3 regions of the Streptomyces sp. NPDC013157 genome follow, and region 1 is predicted to be linked to each of the others. Evidence: riboswitches for the same ligand, from Rfam matches in the RefSeq annotation. Region 1 holds a riboswitch; each other region holds the start of a gene.
What was found. A riboswitch is a leader RNA that binds a small molecule or an ion and turns the genes downstream of it on or off. The one in region 1 is predicted to bind cyclic di-AMP.
Positions count from the first base shown of each region.

Region 1 (4,408 bases):
ACCCGCGCCTGCCGCGCACCGCGCTCCCGCACGGCCCGGTACGGGTCCTCGGCCCGCTCTTCGGCCTCACCCAGGACTACATACGCAAGCACCTCGGCATCCGCTTCCGCGTCGACAACGGCCGCAGCGTCCATGAACTGGGTCTTGCCTACCGGCCCGTCGAGGAGACCCTCCTGGACCACCACGAGAGCTGGCGCAGGCGGCGGCGGAGGGTCTGAGCCCGACGGCCGGGGGGCAGGGGGTCAGGCCGGGCGGATCACGCGGTGGATCGCCGACTCCCCGGCGTTGTAGATCGACTCCTCGCGGATGAGCGCCCCAGGGCTCGGCGCGTGCACCATCGTGCCGCCGCCCGCGTAGATCCCGACGTGGCTGTCGTCGTCGAAGAAGAAGACCAGGTCACCGGGTTCGACGGCGGCCAGCGTGATCGGCGTGCCGGCCAGCGTCTGCTCCTGCGCGGTACGCGGCAGCGTGACACCGGCGGCGCGCCAGGCGGCCTGGGTCAGGCTGGAGGCGTCGTACGCCCCCGGCCCGGTGGCTCCCCAGACACACGGCCGGCCGATCTGCTCCCGGGCGAACGCCAGCGCCTTCATGGCCTTGCCCGGCTCGGCCCCGACGCCCGGCTGGACGAAGGCACCGGGTTCGGCGTAGGCGCCGGGCGCGGGCACGGCTGCGGTGGGCGCCGGGGCGGGGACCTGCGGGGGTGCGGTCGGCAGGGGCGTGGTGGGGAGCGGGGCGGTGAAGACCGGGGCCGGGGCGGCGGCGGTCATCGCCATGGCGGGCGCGGGCGCCGCCATCGCCTCGGGCGCCGCGGTCATGGCCATCGGCGCCGCGGCCATCGCCGGGGCCGGGGGTGCCGCCATCGGCGCTGCCATGGGGGCAGCCATCGGTGCCGCCGCGGGTGCTGCCATGGGGGCCGCCACCGGTGCCCCCGCCGGCGTGGGCATCGCGGCGGCGGGCGCTGCCATCGCCGTGGGCATGGCCATGGTGGCCGCGTAGGCGTAGGCACCGTCGGCGGGCTGCATGCCTGCCGCGTAGGCGTAGGCACCGTCGGCGGGCTGCATGCCTGCCGCGTAGGCGTAGGCACCGTCGGCGGGCTGCAGGCCAGCCGCGTAGGCGCCGGACATGTCGGCGGCGGGGGCCGCGGCGAAGGGGGCGGCCGGTGGCATGGCGGCCATGGGCGCCGCGGGGGCCGCCGCGGTGTACGCGCCGATGCCGTAGGCGGTGTCGGCCGTGACCGGCGGTACGTCCGGGTAGGCGGCGGCCGCGTTCGGCGACATGACCCGGAAGCCGCCGGGGTCCATCGGGCCGGGGGCCGCGGCGGGAGCGGCCGCGGGAACGGCGGGCGCCGCCGTCGGGAAGGCGCCGCTGTTCGTGGGGGCGGTGGTCGGGAACGCGCCGGTGTCCGCGGGAGCCGCCGTCGGGAAGAAGCTCGTGCTCGCCATGGGGTCCACGGTCGTCAGGACGCTCGTGCTCGCCATGGGGTCGGCAGTCGGGAAGGCGCCCGCGTCGGCCGGGGTCGGCATCGGGAACGAACCCGTGGCACCCGGCGTCATGATGCGGAAGGAGCCGGTGTCCCCCGGGGACGGTGCCGGGGCCTGGGCGGCGCCCGCGTCCATGGCGGCCGCGCTCTGGTAGGTACCGCCGCCCGAGCCGCCCGGGGTCATGACGCGGAAGCCGCCCGAGTCCGCCGAGGCCCGGGTCGGGGCGCTGTCGGCACCCCCCGGGGTCATGATGCGGAAGGTCCCGGTGTCCGACGGGGACACGATCGGGATGCCGCCCGTCTCGGTCACCGCCGGGAGCGCGCGGGTGGCGGCGGGGGAGTCGGTCCGGAAGGAGCCGCTGCCGGAGCGCTGGTTCGGTATGCCGGCGGCGGGAGCCTGCCACGGCTGCGCCGGGGCCTGGCGCTCGGGCGCCGGCCAGGGGCTGGGCGCCGGTGGAGCGGCCTGGGCGGCGGGGGCCGGGGCCGCGTCGAGGGCGGCGAACGCGCGCTGCCCGGTGCGCTGGGACAGCACCTCGCGCGCCTTGGCGAGCTTGAGCTGGTTCTTGGTCTTCGAGGTACCCGGCGTGGGCCGCTGCGGCCCGGCGGCGGGCAGCGCCCGCGGCGCACCCGAAGACCCCGCGGGCAGCGCCGCGGTGGGCCCCGCCGTCAGCTCCAGCTTCGGGCGCGCCGGCAGTTCACGGACGACCTCGATCTCGCTCTGCGCGGACGGTCCCGCGGTCAGCTCCAGCCGGGCCGGGCCGGAGTCCTCCAGCTGGCCGAGCAGGTCGGCGGCCATGGCGCTGACGGGCCGGCGCGGGCCGGGGCGGGCGGGCTGCCGGTCGGTGGGCAGCGCGGCCGGAACGCTCGGCCCCAGCTTCGAACGTGCTCCCTCGAACCACTCACGGGCGATGTTGTCCAGGCCCGGGTCGTCGCGCCGGGGCCGCTTGAACAGCGGGACACCGCGTGAGCGCGAGCCCCCGCTCAACGCACGCGTGGCGTTGTAGTTCCCGGTGGCGTTCTCGGCCTGGTCGTAGAGGCTGTCGATCCGCTGTCGAACCTCGTCACGGCTCTCGGGCGCCATTGAGGGGTCGTGCTCCTTCCGTACTCCGCCTACCGGGTTAGCTGTCGGGTTCGGGCGGTGGAATCCGGAAGGCATGCCCTACGGCCCTTGTCCTCGCGGACGGCGGCCGATTCACCCCAGTGGTTCGGTTGGGTCCCCGGCTCCGGATCCGCCCCTGAGGGGCACCGGACTCGGCGGAGGCCGCGCGGCCCGACGGGATTCGCCGGGGGGAGCCGAGCGGCTTGCCCGTCAACTTAGCCAACTTGTGTCACTCGTGTGAAGGTTGAAGTGGCTAATGTCCGATACGTATTTGTGATGTTCGTCGTAGCGTTCGGAACTCGACCGTACGGAACGGCATTTCGCGCGCATCCATTGCATTCGCAGGGTCACCGGGGCGTTGCCGTCGGTCGCGTTCCTCCTGTTCCGGGACACCCGCTTCCTGTGAGGTCACCGTGAATTCGCGAGTCTGTTGAACACGGTGGTGCCGTGAGCCGTATAGGGCGGGGGATTTCCATGCCCGGCCGCCCACGACACAGGGGAACGACCTTGAGACGCAACAGGCGCAGACGCCCGACCGGCGCACGGCGCGCGACCTTCGCAGCGGTCGCCCTGATGCTCGGCGGCGCAGGACTGGTGGCGGTGAACGTCTATGCCTCGGCCACCGAGGGCGGCGGGGACCAGCAGGGGCAGGTCGCCACCGGCCAGGTGCTGTCCGCGCCCACGGTCTACTGCCCCGACGTCGGCAGCCGGCTGACCTCGGTACCGGACGGGGCCCGGGCCGACGTCGACGGTGAACTCGCCCGGATGGACCAGCAGATCGCCGCCGCCTACCAGCAACTCACCGAGCACGCCGCCGAGATCGAGCAGAACCCGGGCTTCGCCGACCAGGCGATCATCGGCCCGCTGAAGGAGCAGCGGTCCGCGTCGCTCCAGCGCATCGCCGACGCCATCGGCCGCGAGGGCGACCGTCCGCAGGGCCTGGACGACCTCGCCGCCTGCACCCTGCGCTCGTCGAACCAGGGTGACGGGCAGTCAGCGGCACCGCAGGGCGGTGCCACGCCGAGCCGGAGCGGCCAGGGCAGCGCCGCACCGAGCGAGGGCACCGGCGTCGGCGGCCAGGGCGGCAACGGCCCGGTCGCCGCCGACTACGCGGACATCACCTCCGTCCAGCCCAACGTCACCACCCCGGCCGAGCGGCCCGGCGGCTCCAGCGGCACCTTCAGCTCCAGCTGCGGCGTCAACGCGAACGGACTGTTCAACTCGGACAACGTGATCGTCGCGCCCGGGGTCTCCAACGGCGCCCACCACTTCCACGACTACATCGGCAACCAGTCCAACAACGCCTTCGCCAGCGACCAGGACCTCGCGAACGCCGACACCAGCTGCGCGGACCAGGGGGACAAGTCCACGTACTACTGGCCCGTGCTGCGGCTGCAGAACGGCAAGCAGGAGCGGGACGCCGACAAGCCGGGCGGCGGCACCGAGGGCAACGCCGGGCAGATCGTCACGGCGAAGGAGGTCACGCTGACCTTCGAGGGCAACCCGACCTCCAAGGTCACCGAGATGCCGCGGCTGCTGCGCATCATCACCGGCGACGCCAAGGCGTTCGTCAACGGCCCGGCCAACGCCAACGCCTCCTGGAGCTGCACCGGTTACGAGAACCGGCAGCTCAAGGACAAGTACCCGCTCTGCCCCTCGGGCAGCGACGTCGTGCGCACGTTCAGGTTCCAGAGCTGCTGGGACGGCCGGAACATCGACAGCGCCAACCACCGCACCCACGTGGCGTTCGAGGCCCCCGACGGCAGCTGCCCGGCCGGATTCCAGGCCATCCCGCAGCTGGTGCAGCGCATCGTCTACGCCGTGGACGC
Region 1 is NZ_JBIBAK010000002.1:686,936-691,343, reverse strand. It holds gene ACFY6U_RS08515 (NAD-dependent epimerase/dehydratase family protein) at 1-218, shown strand, start outside; gene ACFY6U_RS08510 (NlpC/P60 family protein) at 243-2,561, opposite strand; cyclic di-AMP (ydaO/yuaA leader) riboswitch at 2,572-2,747, opposite strand; gene ACFY6U_RS08505 (DUF1996 domain-containing protein) at 3,153-4,408, shown strand, end outside.

Region 2 (4,408 bases), on a different contig from region 1:
GGGCCCGACGCCCGAGGAGATGGAGCGCGCCCAGGCCCAGTTGGAGCGCGAGTGGCTGGACCGGCTCGGCACCGTCGCGGGCCGCGCCGACGAACTGTGCCGCTTCGCCGTCCTGTTCGGTGACCCGCAGCTCGCCCTGACCGCCGTCCAGCGCGTCCTGACGGTCACCCCGGAGGAGGTCCAGGAGGTGGCCAAGGCCCGCCTGCGCCCCGACAACCGCGCGGTGCTCGTCTACGAGCCGCTGTCCGCGGAGTCCGCGGAGCACACCCAGGAGGCGGGGCGCGGCGAGGACCCGGAGCAGGAAGCGACCGTAGAGGCCGGCAACGAGAACGAGGAGACGGCCAAGTGACCGAGCTCGCCACCATGGACTTCCACCCCCAGCCGCAGCCGGGCGAGGCCAGGCCCTGGGCGTTCCCGGCCCCCGAGCGCGCCACCCTGGACAACGGCCTGACCGTGCTGCGCTGCCACCGCCCCGGCCAGCAGGTCGTCGCCGTCGAGGTGCTCCTGGACGCGCCCCTGGACGCCGAGCCGGCCGGCCTGGACGGCGTCGCCACGATCATGGCGCGCGCCTTCTCCGAGGGCACCGACAAGCACGCGGCCGAGGAGTACGCCGCCGAGCTGGAGCGGGCCGGTGCCACCCTCGACGCGCACGCCGACCACCCCGGCGTCCGCGTCAGCCTGGAGGTCCCCGCCTCCCGGCTGGCCAAGGGCCTCGGGCTGCTCTCCGACGCCCTGAGGGCGCCCGCCTTCGCCGAGAGCGAGGTCGAGCGGCTGGTCCGCAACCGCCTCGACGAGATCCCGCACGAGCTGGCCAACCCCAGCCGCCGGGCCGCCAAGGAGCTCTACAAGGAGCTGTTCCCGTCGACCGCGCGGATGTCCCGTCCGCGCCAGGGCACCGAGGACACCGTCGAGAAGATCGACGCGGCCGCCGTCCGCGCGTTCTACGACCGGCACGTCCGGCCCGCCACGGCCACCGCGGTCGTCGTCGGCGACCTGACCGGCATCGACCTGGACGAGCTGCTCGGCGAGACCCTGGGCGCCTGGCGTGGCTCCACCGCGCAGCCCCGCCCGGTCCCGCCGGTGACCGCCGACGACACCGGCCGGGTCGTGATCGTGGACCGCCCCGGCGCCGTCCAGACCCAGCTCCTCATCGGCCGCGTCGGCTCCGACCGGCACGACCGCGTCTGGCCCGCCCAGGTGCTCGGCACCTACTGCCTGGGCGGCACCCTCACCTCCCGCCTGGACCGCGTCCTGCGCGAGGAGAAGGGCTACACCTACGGCGTCCGTTCCTTCGGGCAGGTCCTGCGGTCCGCCCCCGACGGCACCGGCGCGTCCATGCTGGCCATCAGCGGCTCGGTGGACACCCCGAACACCGGCCCGGCCCTGCTGGACCTGTGGACGGTGCTGCGCACGCTCGCCGCCGAGGGCCTCACGGACGCCGAGCGCGACGTGGCCGTGCAGAACCTCGTCGGGGTGGCTCCGCTCAAGTACGAGACGGCGGCGGCCGTCGCCGGCACCCTGGCCGACCAGGTCGAGCAGCACCTGCCCGACGACTTCCAGGCCACGCTGTACCGGCAACTCGCCAACACGGGCACCGTGGAGGCCACCGCGGCGGTCGTGAACGCCTTCCCGGTGGACCGCCTGGTGACCGTCCTCGTCGGGGACGCGGCACAGATCAAGGAGCCCGTCGAGGCGCTCGGGATCGGCGAAGTCACGGTCGTCGCCGCCGAGTAGCGGCACGCGCGTGTGCGGAGCCCTGGTGACCACCCGGTCACCGGGGCTCTGGAATGTCCGAATTGGGGCGGAGGTTGCCTGTCTGCCCTGTGGGATGCGCGACAAAAACAGGGTTCCGTTTGAGCATTGAAGGCGGGCCCTCGTAGGTTCTTCCGGGCTGTCCGTCAGGCATCGCGCCGCGTCCGCGGCACCGGACAGCCATCGCCGAGTCCCCGTACGGCGCGAGCCAGGGGAGCCGGGGACCCACGCAGTCCCTGGGGTGAATCGGGCGCCCGCGCGTGTCGCGAGGGGGCCCGTAGGAGACCTTCCTGCTCCGAACCCGTCAGCTAACCCGGTAGGCGAGAGGGAAGGAAAGGACCAGCCTCTACATGGCGTTCATGTGCGCCTCCGGGAAGCACCGTCGTCCCGGCCGGGTGAAGCGCACCACCGCGCAGGCCGCCGGTATCGCGGCCCTCACCACCACGGGTGTCATCGGCACCGTCTCCGCCGCTCCGGCGCTCGCCGCCGAGAACTCCGTCGAGCAGACCGGCCTCACCCCGGTCATCACGATCAGTGACTCCGTCGCCGAGCAGATCGACGCCCAGGCCGCCGCCCAGAAGGCGGTCGCCGAGCGCAAGGCGGCCGAGGAGGCCGCCCGCAAGAAGGCCGCGGAGCAGGCCGCAAAGGAGCGCGCGGCCAAGGTACGCGCCGCCCGCGAGGCCGAGCGCAAGCGCCTCAACACCTTCGTCGCGCCGGTCAGCGACTCCTACGTCTCCACCGGCTACAAGACCGGCGGCTCCCTGTGGTCCTCGGGCGCCCACACCGGCATCGACTTCCACGCCGCGAGCGGTACGGTCGTGCACGCCGTCGGCACCGGCACGGTCGTCTCCACGGGCTGGGGCGGGGCGTACGGCAACGAGATCGTCATCAAGATGGCCGACGGCATGTACACCCAGTACGGCCACCTGTCGTCCATCGGCGTCTCGGTGGGCCAGAAGGTCACCCCGGGCCAGCAGATAGGTCTCTCCGGCGCGACCGGCAACACGACCGGCCCCCACCTCCACTTCGAGGCCCGTACGACCCCCGAGTACGGCTCCGACGTCGACCCGGTCGCCTACCTCCGCAAGCACGGCGTGAACGTCTGACGAGAGCCGGACAGGAGCGCCGCGCCGGGACCGACGTGGTCGCGATGCGTGCGGGTGCGTCGTGGCTGGTCGCGCAGTTCCCCGCGCCCCCGAAGGGGTGCTGCGCCTGACGCCCCTGGAAGGGGCGCGGGGAACTGCGCGAGCAACCCCCACGCACCCGCACCCGACCACCGAGGCGGACCGCTGCCAGTCCGGCGACAACAACTCGTGAGATGTTCCGGAGCCCCGGCCCCCACGCCGGGGCTTTCGTCGTTTTCGTGCCCCCGCTGTCCAAAATATATCCCTGGATTCCGGCCCCCCGTCGGAAATTCCGGCTCATTGCAATAGAGTCACGGAACGGGCGCCACTCGGCGGCGTTTCACGGGGATTAAGGCGGAGGTCGGACATGCGTATTCCGGCGCACTCGGTATGCACGGCGATCCGGGACGACATCGTCGCGGGTGTCTACGAGCGCGGCAGCCGGCTCACCGAGGAACTCCTGGCCCGCCGTTACGGGGTCTCGCGCGTCCCCGTCCGCGAGGCCCTGCGCACCCTGGAGGCCGAGGGCTTCGTCGTGACGCGCCGGCACGCGGGCGCGTGCGTGGCCGAACCGACCGAGCAGGAGGCCGCCGACCTGCTGGAGATGCGCATGCTCCTGGAGCCGCTCGGTGCCTCCCGGGCCGCCCAGCGCCGCACCGAGGCCCACCTCAAGGTGCTGCGCGGACTGGTCAGGCTGGGGCAGGAGCGGGCCAGGCGGGGCAACAGCGAGGACCTGCGCTCGCTGGGCGGCTGGTTCCACGAGACCCTTGCGCAGGCCTCCGGCAGCCACGCCCTGACCTCGACGCTCACCCAGCTCCGCCACAAGATCGCCTGGATGTACACCGTGGAGACGCCGGCCAACCCCGTGGAGTCCTGGACGGAGCACGGCGCCATCGTGGACGCCGTGGCGCGCGGCGACGGCGACCGCGCCCGGGCGATCACGGCCCTGCACACCGAGCGCTCGGCGGTCTCCCACCGGCTGCGCTTTCCCGGCGCCACCGAACGGGCGAACGGTGTGAGGACTTCGCAACATCCCGTAAACGTGTCGGGCCTGCGGCATTAACACGCGCGCCGTATACAAAGGGGTGTTATTCGGCGGGGGCTGTTTTCCGTGCCCGAATTCACGCGCGTCAGGAATTAGCGGTCGCGCTTCTTTCGTGTGCGCGCGGTAAAGCCGGGCGTCCGGGTCTTCACAAACTCCGGGACGGGGTCGTCGTAAAGCCGTGGGCGGTCCCGTCGTGAAGTCATGTGCGGCTGTCATGGAATTGCGGCATGTGACGGCCGGCCCGGGTGGGGCGGCGGGAACGCGGCGAGGCCGCGCCACCCCCGAGGGGGTGGCGCGGCCTCGGACCGTGCGGGCGGCGGGTGCTCAGACGGTCTCGGGGAGCTCCTCGAGACCCTCGGCGACCAGCTTGGCCAGGCGGTCGAGGGCGGCGTCGGCGCCCTCGGCGTCGGAGGCGAGGACGATCTCCTCGCCGCCCTGGGCGCCCAGCCCCAGGACAGCCAGCATGGAGGCCGCGTTGACGGGGTTG
Region 2 is NZ_JBIBAK010000001.1:1,071,831-1,076,238, reverse strand. It holds gene ACFY6U_RS04800 (M16 family metallopeptidase) at 1-349, shown strand, start outside; gene ACFY6U_RS04795 (M16 family metallopeptidase) at 346-1,734, shown strand; cyclic di-AMP (ydaO/yuaA leader) riboswitch at 1,927-2,090, shown strand; gene ACFY6U_RS04790 (M23 family metallopeptidase) at 2,103-2,858, shown strand; gene ACFY6U_RS04785 (GntR family transcriptional regulator) at 3,244-3,939, shown strand; gene ACFY6U_RS04780 (HPr family phosphocarrier protein) at 4,246-4,408, opposite strand, start outside.
Region 2: it holds a riboswitch for cyclic di-AMP, as region 1 does, so the genes downstream of both, ACFY6U_RS04790 (M23 family metallopeptidase) here and ACFY6U_RS08510 (NlpC/P60 family protein) in region 1, are expected to answer to the same signal.

Region 3 (4,408 bases), on a different contig from region 1:
TCGCCGTTCGGCCGTGCCTGGTCCCTCTGGGCCCTGAGCTACTACCCGCACCCCTACCGCTACCTCCCGGCGCAGGCCCGCCACTACCTGGTCCGCCGGGTGCTCGGCCCGCTCGGCGCCTGGTGGCTGCGCGACCGCTTCGAGGGCAAGGTCGAGGTCCGCGAGGTCGCCGCCGTGACCGGCGCCGAGACCTCCGCAGGCGCCCCGGTCCTCACCGTCCGCACCCACGACGGCGGCACCGACCGCCTCACCGCCGACCACGTCATAGCCGCCACCGGCTATCGCGTGGACACCGCCGCGATGGCCTTCCTCGGCCCCGGGCTGCGCACTCGTGTCGCCGTCACGCGCGGCGCCCCGAGACTCGGCGCCGGATACGTCTCCTCCGTACCCGGCCTCTACTTCACGGGCCTCCCGGCGGCCGCGTCGTACGGTCCTGTGATGCGGTTCGTGTGCGGTACGGAGTTCGCCTCTCCGCGCCTGGCCAGGCACCTGGCTGCGGCCCACGTCTGACACCCCGGGGCCGAACCGTCACCCGGCGCCCGCGAGGTACAGCCCCAACAGCCCCTGCACGCTGTCCAGTTGCACGGCATCGCCGTCTCCGTCGAACCAGAGTCCGAGCCATGGGACCTCTTCGACGTACAGCGCACCGCCGGCCGGGCCCCGGGGCAGCTGCCGGGCATCTCGGAAAACATCACGCCCGCTACTGACAGCGGCCCCATCACGGATACGGCGGGCGCCACTTGAGGCCGAAACGCACGGTGAGTCCCCGGGCCGTGCTGTCCGTATTCTCTGATCATGGTCGCACCCTCCCCGTACTCACTGATCGCCACCGACCTGGACGGCACGCTGCTGCGCGGCGACGACACCCTCTCGGAACGGTCGCTCGCCGCCCTCGGGCGGGCCGGCCGGGCCGGAGCTCAGCACCTCGTGGTGACCGGTCGCCCGGCCCCGAGAGCGCGCCCGCTCCTCGACGACCTCGGCTGCACGGGACTCGCGGTCTGCGGCCAGGGCGCGCAGGTGTACGACGCCGGCGCGAACCGGCTGCTGTGGTCGGTCTCCCTTGACCGGGAGCTGGCGGAGACCGCACTCGGCAAGATCGAGGCCGAGGTCGGCCAGGTGTACGCGGCGGTCGACCAGGACGGCGTGGACGGGCTCACGCTCATCGAGCCGGGCTATCTGATGCCCCATCCCACGCTGCCCGCGCTGCGCGTCGCCCGGCGCGACGACCTGTGGTGCGCGCCCATCAGCAAGGTGCTGTTGCGCCACCACACCCTGACCGACGACGAACTGGCGACGACCGCCCGCTCGGTGGTCGGGTCGCTGGCGACGGTCACGATGTCGGGGCCGGGGACCGTCGAACTCCAGCCGTGCGGGGTGACCAAGGCGACCGGGCTCGCGCTGGCCGCCGACCGTCTGGCGCTGAGCCCCGGGCAGGCCATCGCCTTCGGCGACATGCCCAATGACATCCCGATGTTCGAGTGGGCGGCCTACGGGGTGGCGATGGCCAACGCCCACCCCGAACTCAGGGCGGTGGCCGACGAGATCACCACGTCGAACGAGGACGACGGCATCGCCGTCGTCCTCGAAAGACTCTTCGGGTGACGCGGAACGTCGATCAGTACGCGCCGTGGACGTTGTCGATCGAGCCGTACCGCGCGGCGGCGTAGTTGCAGGCGGCGGTGATGTTCGCGACCGGGTCGTAGATGTCGAACGACGTGCCGTCCACGTGGTACGCCTTGAACGTCGGGTCGATCACCTGGAGCAGGCCCTTGGACGGGATGCCCTTGGCCGCGTTGGAGTCCCAGAGGTTGATGGCCCGCGGGTTGCCGGAGGACTCCCGCATCAGGTTGCGGTATATGCCGTTGTAGGTGCCCGGGATGTGCTTCTCCGCCATGATCGCGAGCGACTCGCGGATCCAGCCGTCGAGGTTGTTCGGGTACCCGGCGAGGGTCGTCGAGGCCGTCGTGGTGGAGCCGGCGGCGGACGCGGTCGTGGCCCCGATGAGCGGGAGGGCGAGGACGGCGGCGCCGGTGCCGACGACGGCGAGCGTGCGGACGATGCGGTTACGGCGGGGACGGCGGTGCTGAACGGCAGCAGGCATGGCGAAGTTCCTCTCCGTCGCCTGCGAGGTGAGCTGTCGGGTTCGGGCTCGGGGAGTGCCCGGCCACATCGCCCGAAGGCGATGAGGCTTCACCCCTAGCCGTTCCGGAACGACGTCTGTTCTCTGACGTCGGCCGTCCGGTCCGGCGACTTACCTGGGTCTCCCGCTCCTGCCGTGCGAATGAACTCGTCGATGGGTCACTACGGGCGGCGGCAGGATTCGGCGTCCGCCCGGCGAGCCGGAACGTATGCGAGAGCACATGTCCGAAACAAGAGGCTGATTCACACAACGTGCTGATTGACCTTGATCTGTGCCGTATGGGGCACTTGATCCTTTGCTGCAGCCAACCCTCAACTGGCCCACGGGAAAAGGAAAGGAAGGGTCGCCCCGCAGGTCGTACAAGCCTTGCGGCATTCGGGCCCGCGTGACCTACTTCACGAATTCGCAATAACGGCAAAGCGGACATGATGGATTCATGGAATCCGCCTTTTTCATGGTTCAACAGAAAACTTCACCACTTGCATTCCCGTGGAATGCCCCCCGCGGGGGCGCTTCCGACGGCCCCGATGTGAGCATTTTCGGCGAGTAGTCCGAATTGTCGGATTAGATATATTTCCGGCATGCTCTCCGTCAACCCCTCCGTCAACTTCGGAAGCCACGGCTGTGTGCGCGTGTCGTCGGGCATGCCCAACGGGGAGGTTGAGGCGGATGCTTGACGGGGCCCGGCATCGAGCGTCGTTGCATGCGCGCGTGATTCTCGTCACGTTGAGACAGGGGAGGCGCGGAACCGGTAATCCCCGGTGCGCGTGTCCAACGCGAGGGCGGAACCTCCCCTGTGGTGTGCGTCGTTGTCATGGCGGCGGCCCCGGGCGAGGCTCGAACGTGTCGACGCTCCGTGAGCCGACGGGGTGAGGTGCGGGCGCCACGCGCGCGCAGGGATGCCGTTCTGCCGGCCGAGGGAATGACGGTCAAGGAAATGCGGAGCGAGAGGACGTGGGTCAACGGAACGCGGAGCTCGACGTGCGGGGTCTCGCGGAGGAGAGCAGACGGGCGTGGACGGGGGCGAGGTGTCGCCGTCCGTGCATGGTGTGCCCCTGCGGGCATGGGTGGGCGGTGGAAGGGGTACGCCCGGGCAGGTGACGTCGGCCGGGGAGGTGTGGCGGTTTCCGGGCGGCGGTCATCCGGAGGGTTCGCCGCCGGACGGGCCCTCGGGTGCCTCGCCGGATCCGGACCCGGCGCGGAGCCCGGTGCGGGACACGGCCTGGGCCTCGGTTCGGGACAACTGCCCGCACTTCCTGTTAAGTCAGCGGATGTCGGGTCGTATCGGCTGATCAAAAACATAACGGTCGTGATCCGATAGCGCCCGGGGTGTAACCGTGGGCGCTATCGGTGATCGAAACCTGACCGGATACGCTGACTTGAGTGATGGCAGCGACCTATCGACAAACCGTGTAATCGCCAGTAGACACCAGCAGACAGGAGACCCCTCGTGACCGTCGTCGGGCCGTTCGGGCTGAGCGTGCGGGACCAGGCTCTGGAAGCCGCTGTCCAGGCCGGATTGACGGCTGTCGAGGAAGGCTTGCTAGACGCCACCAAGAGCGAGGTCCCGTTCATCACGGAGGCCGCGCAGCACCTCGTGCGGGCCGGGGGGAAGCGGTTCCGCCCGCTGCTGGTCATGCTCGCCGCGCAGTTCGGCGACCCGTACGCCCCCGGTGTCGTGCCGTCGGCCGTCGTCGTCGAGCTCACCCACCTGGCCACGCTGTACCACGACGACGTCATGGACGAGGCCGCCGTGCGCCGCGGTGTCGACAGCGCCAACACCCGCTGGGGCAATTCGCTGGCCGTCCTCACCGGCGACTTCCTCTTCGCCCGCGCCTCCCAGATCCTCGCCGACCTCGGTCCCGAGGCGGTCCGGGTCCAGGCCCTCGCGTTCGAGCGCCTGGTGACCGGTCAGATCCTGGAGACGGCAGGCCCGTCGGACGGCCGTGACCCGGTCGAGCACTACCTCGACGTGCTCAGCGGCAAGACCGGCTCGCTGGTCGCGGTCTCCTGCCGCTTCGGCGCGATGCTGTCCGGCGCCGACGAGACGGTCGTCGACGTTCTCACCCAGTACGGTGAGCGGCTCGGCGTCGCCTTCCAGCTCGCCGACGACGTGCTGGACATCGCCTCCGACTCCCACGAGTCGGGGAAGACCCCGGGGACGGACCTCCGCGAAGGCGTGCCCACGCTTCCGGTGCTGCGGCTGCGGGAGCGGGCGGCCCGACTGGGGCTGGCCGAGGACATCGCCCTGTGCGAGCTGCTGGACTC
Region 3 is NZ_JBIBAK010000011.1:210,139-214,546, forward strand. It holds gene ACFY6U_RS30315 (FAD-dependent oxidoreductase) at 1-510, shown strand, start outside; gene ACFY6U_RS30320 (HAD family hydrolase) at 796-1,602, shown strand; gene ACFY6U_RS30325 (transglycosylase SLT domain-containing protein) at 1,616-2,101, opposite strand; cyclic di-AMP (ydaO/yuaA leader) riboswitch at 2,107-2,303, opposite strand; gene ACFY6U_RS30330 (polyprenyl synthetase family protein) at 3,591-4,408, shown strand, end outside.
Region 3: it holds a riboswitch for cyclic di-AMP, as region 1 does, so the genes downstream of both, ACFY6U_RS30325 (transglycosylase SLT domain-containing protein) here and ACFY6U_RS08510 (NlpC/P60 family protein) in region 1, are expected to answer to the same signal.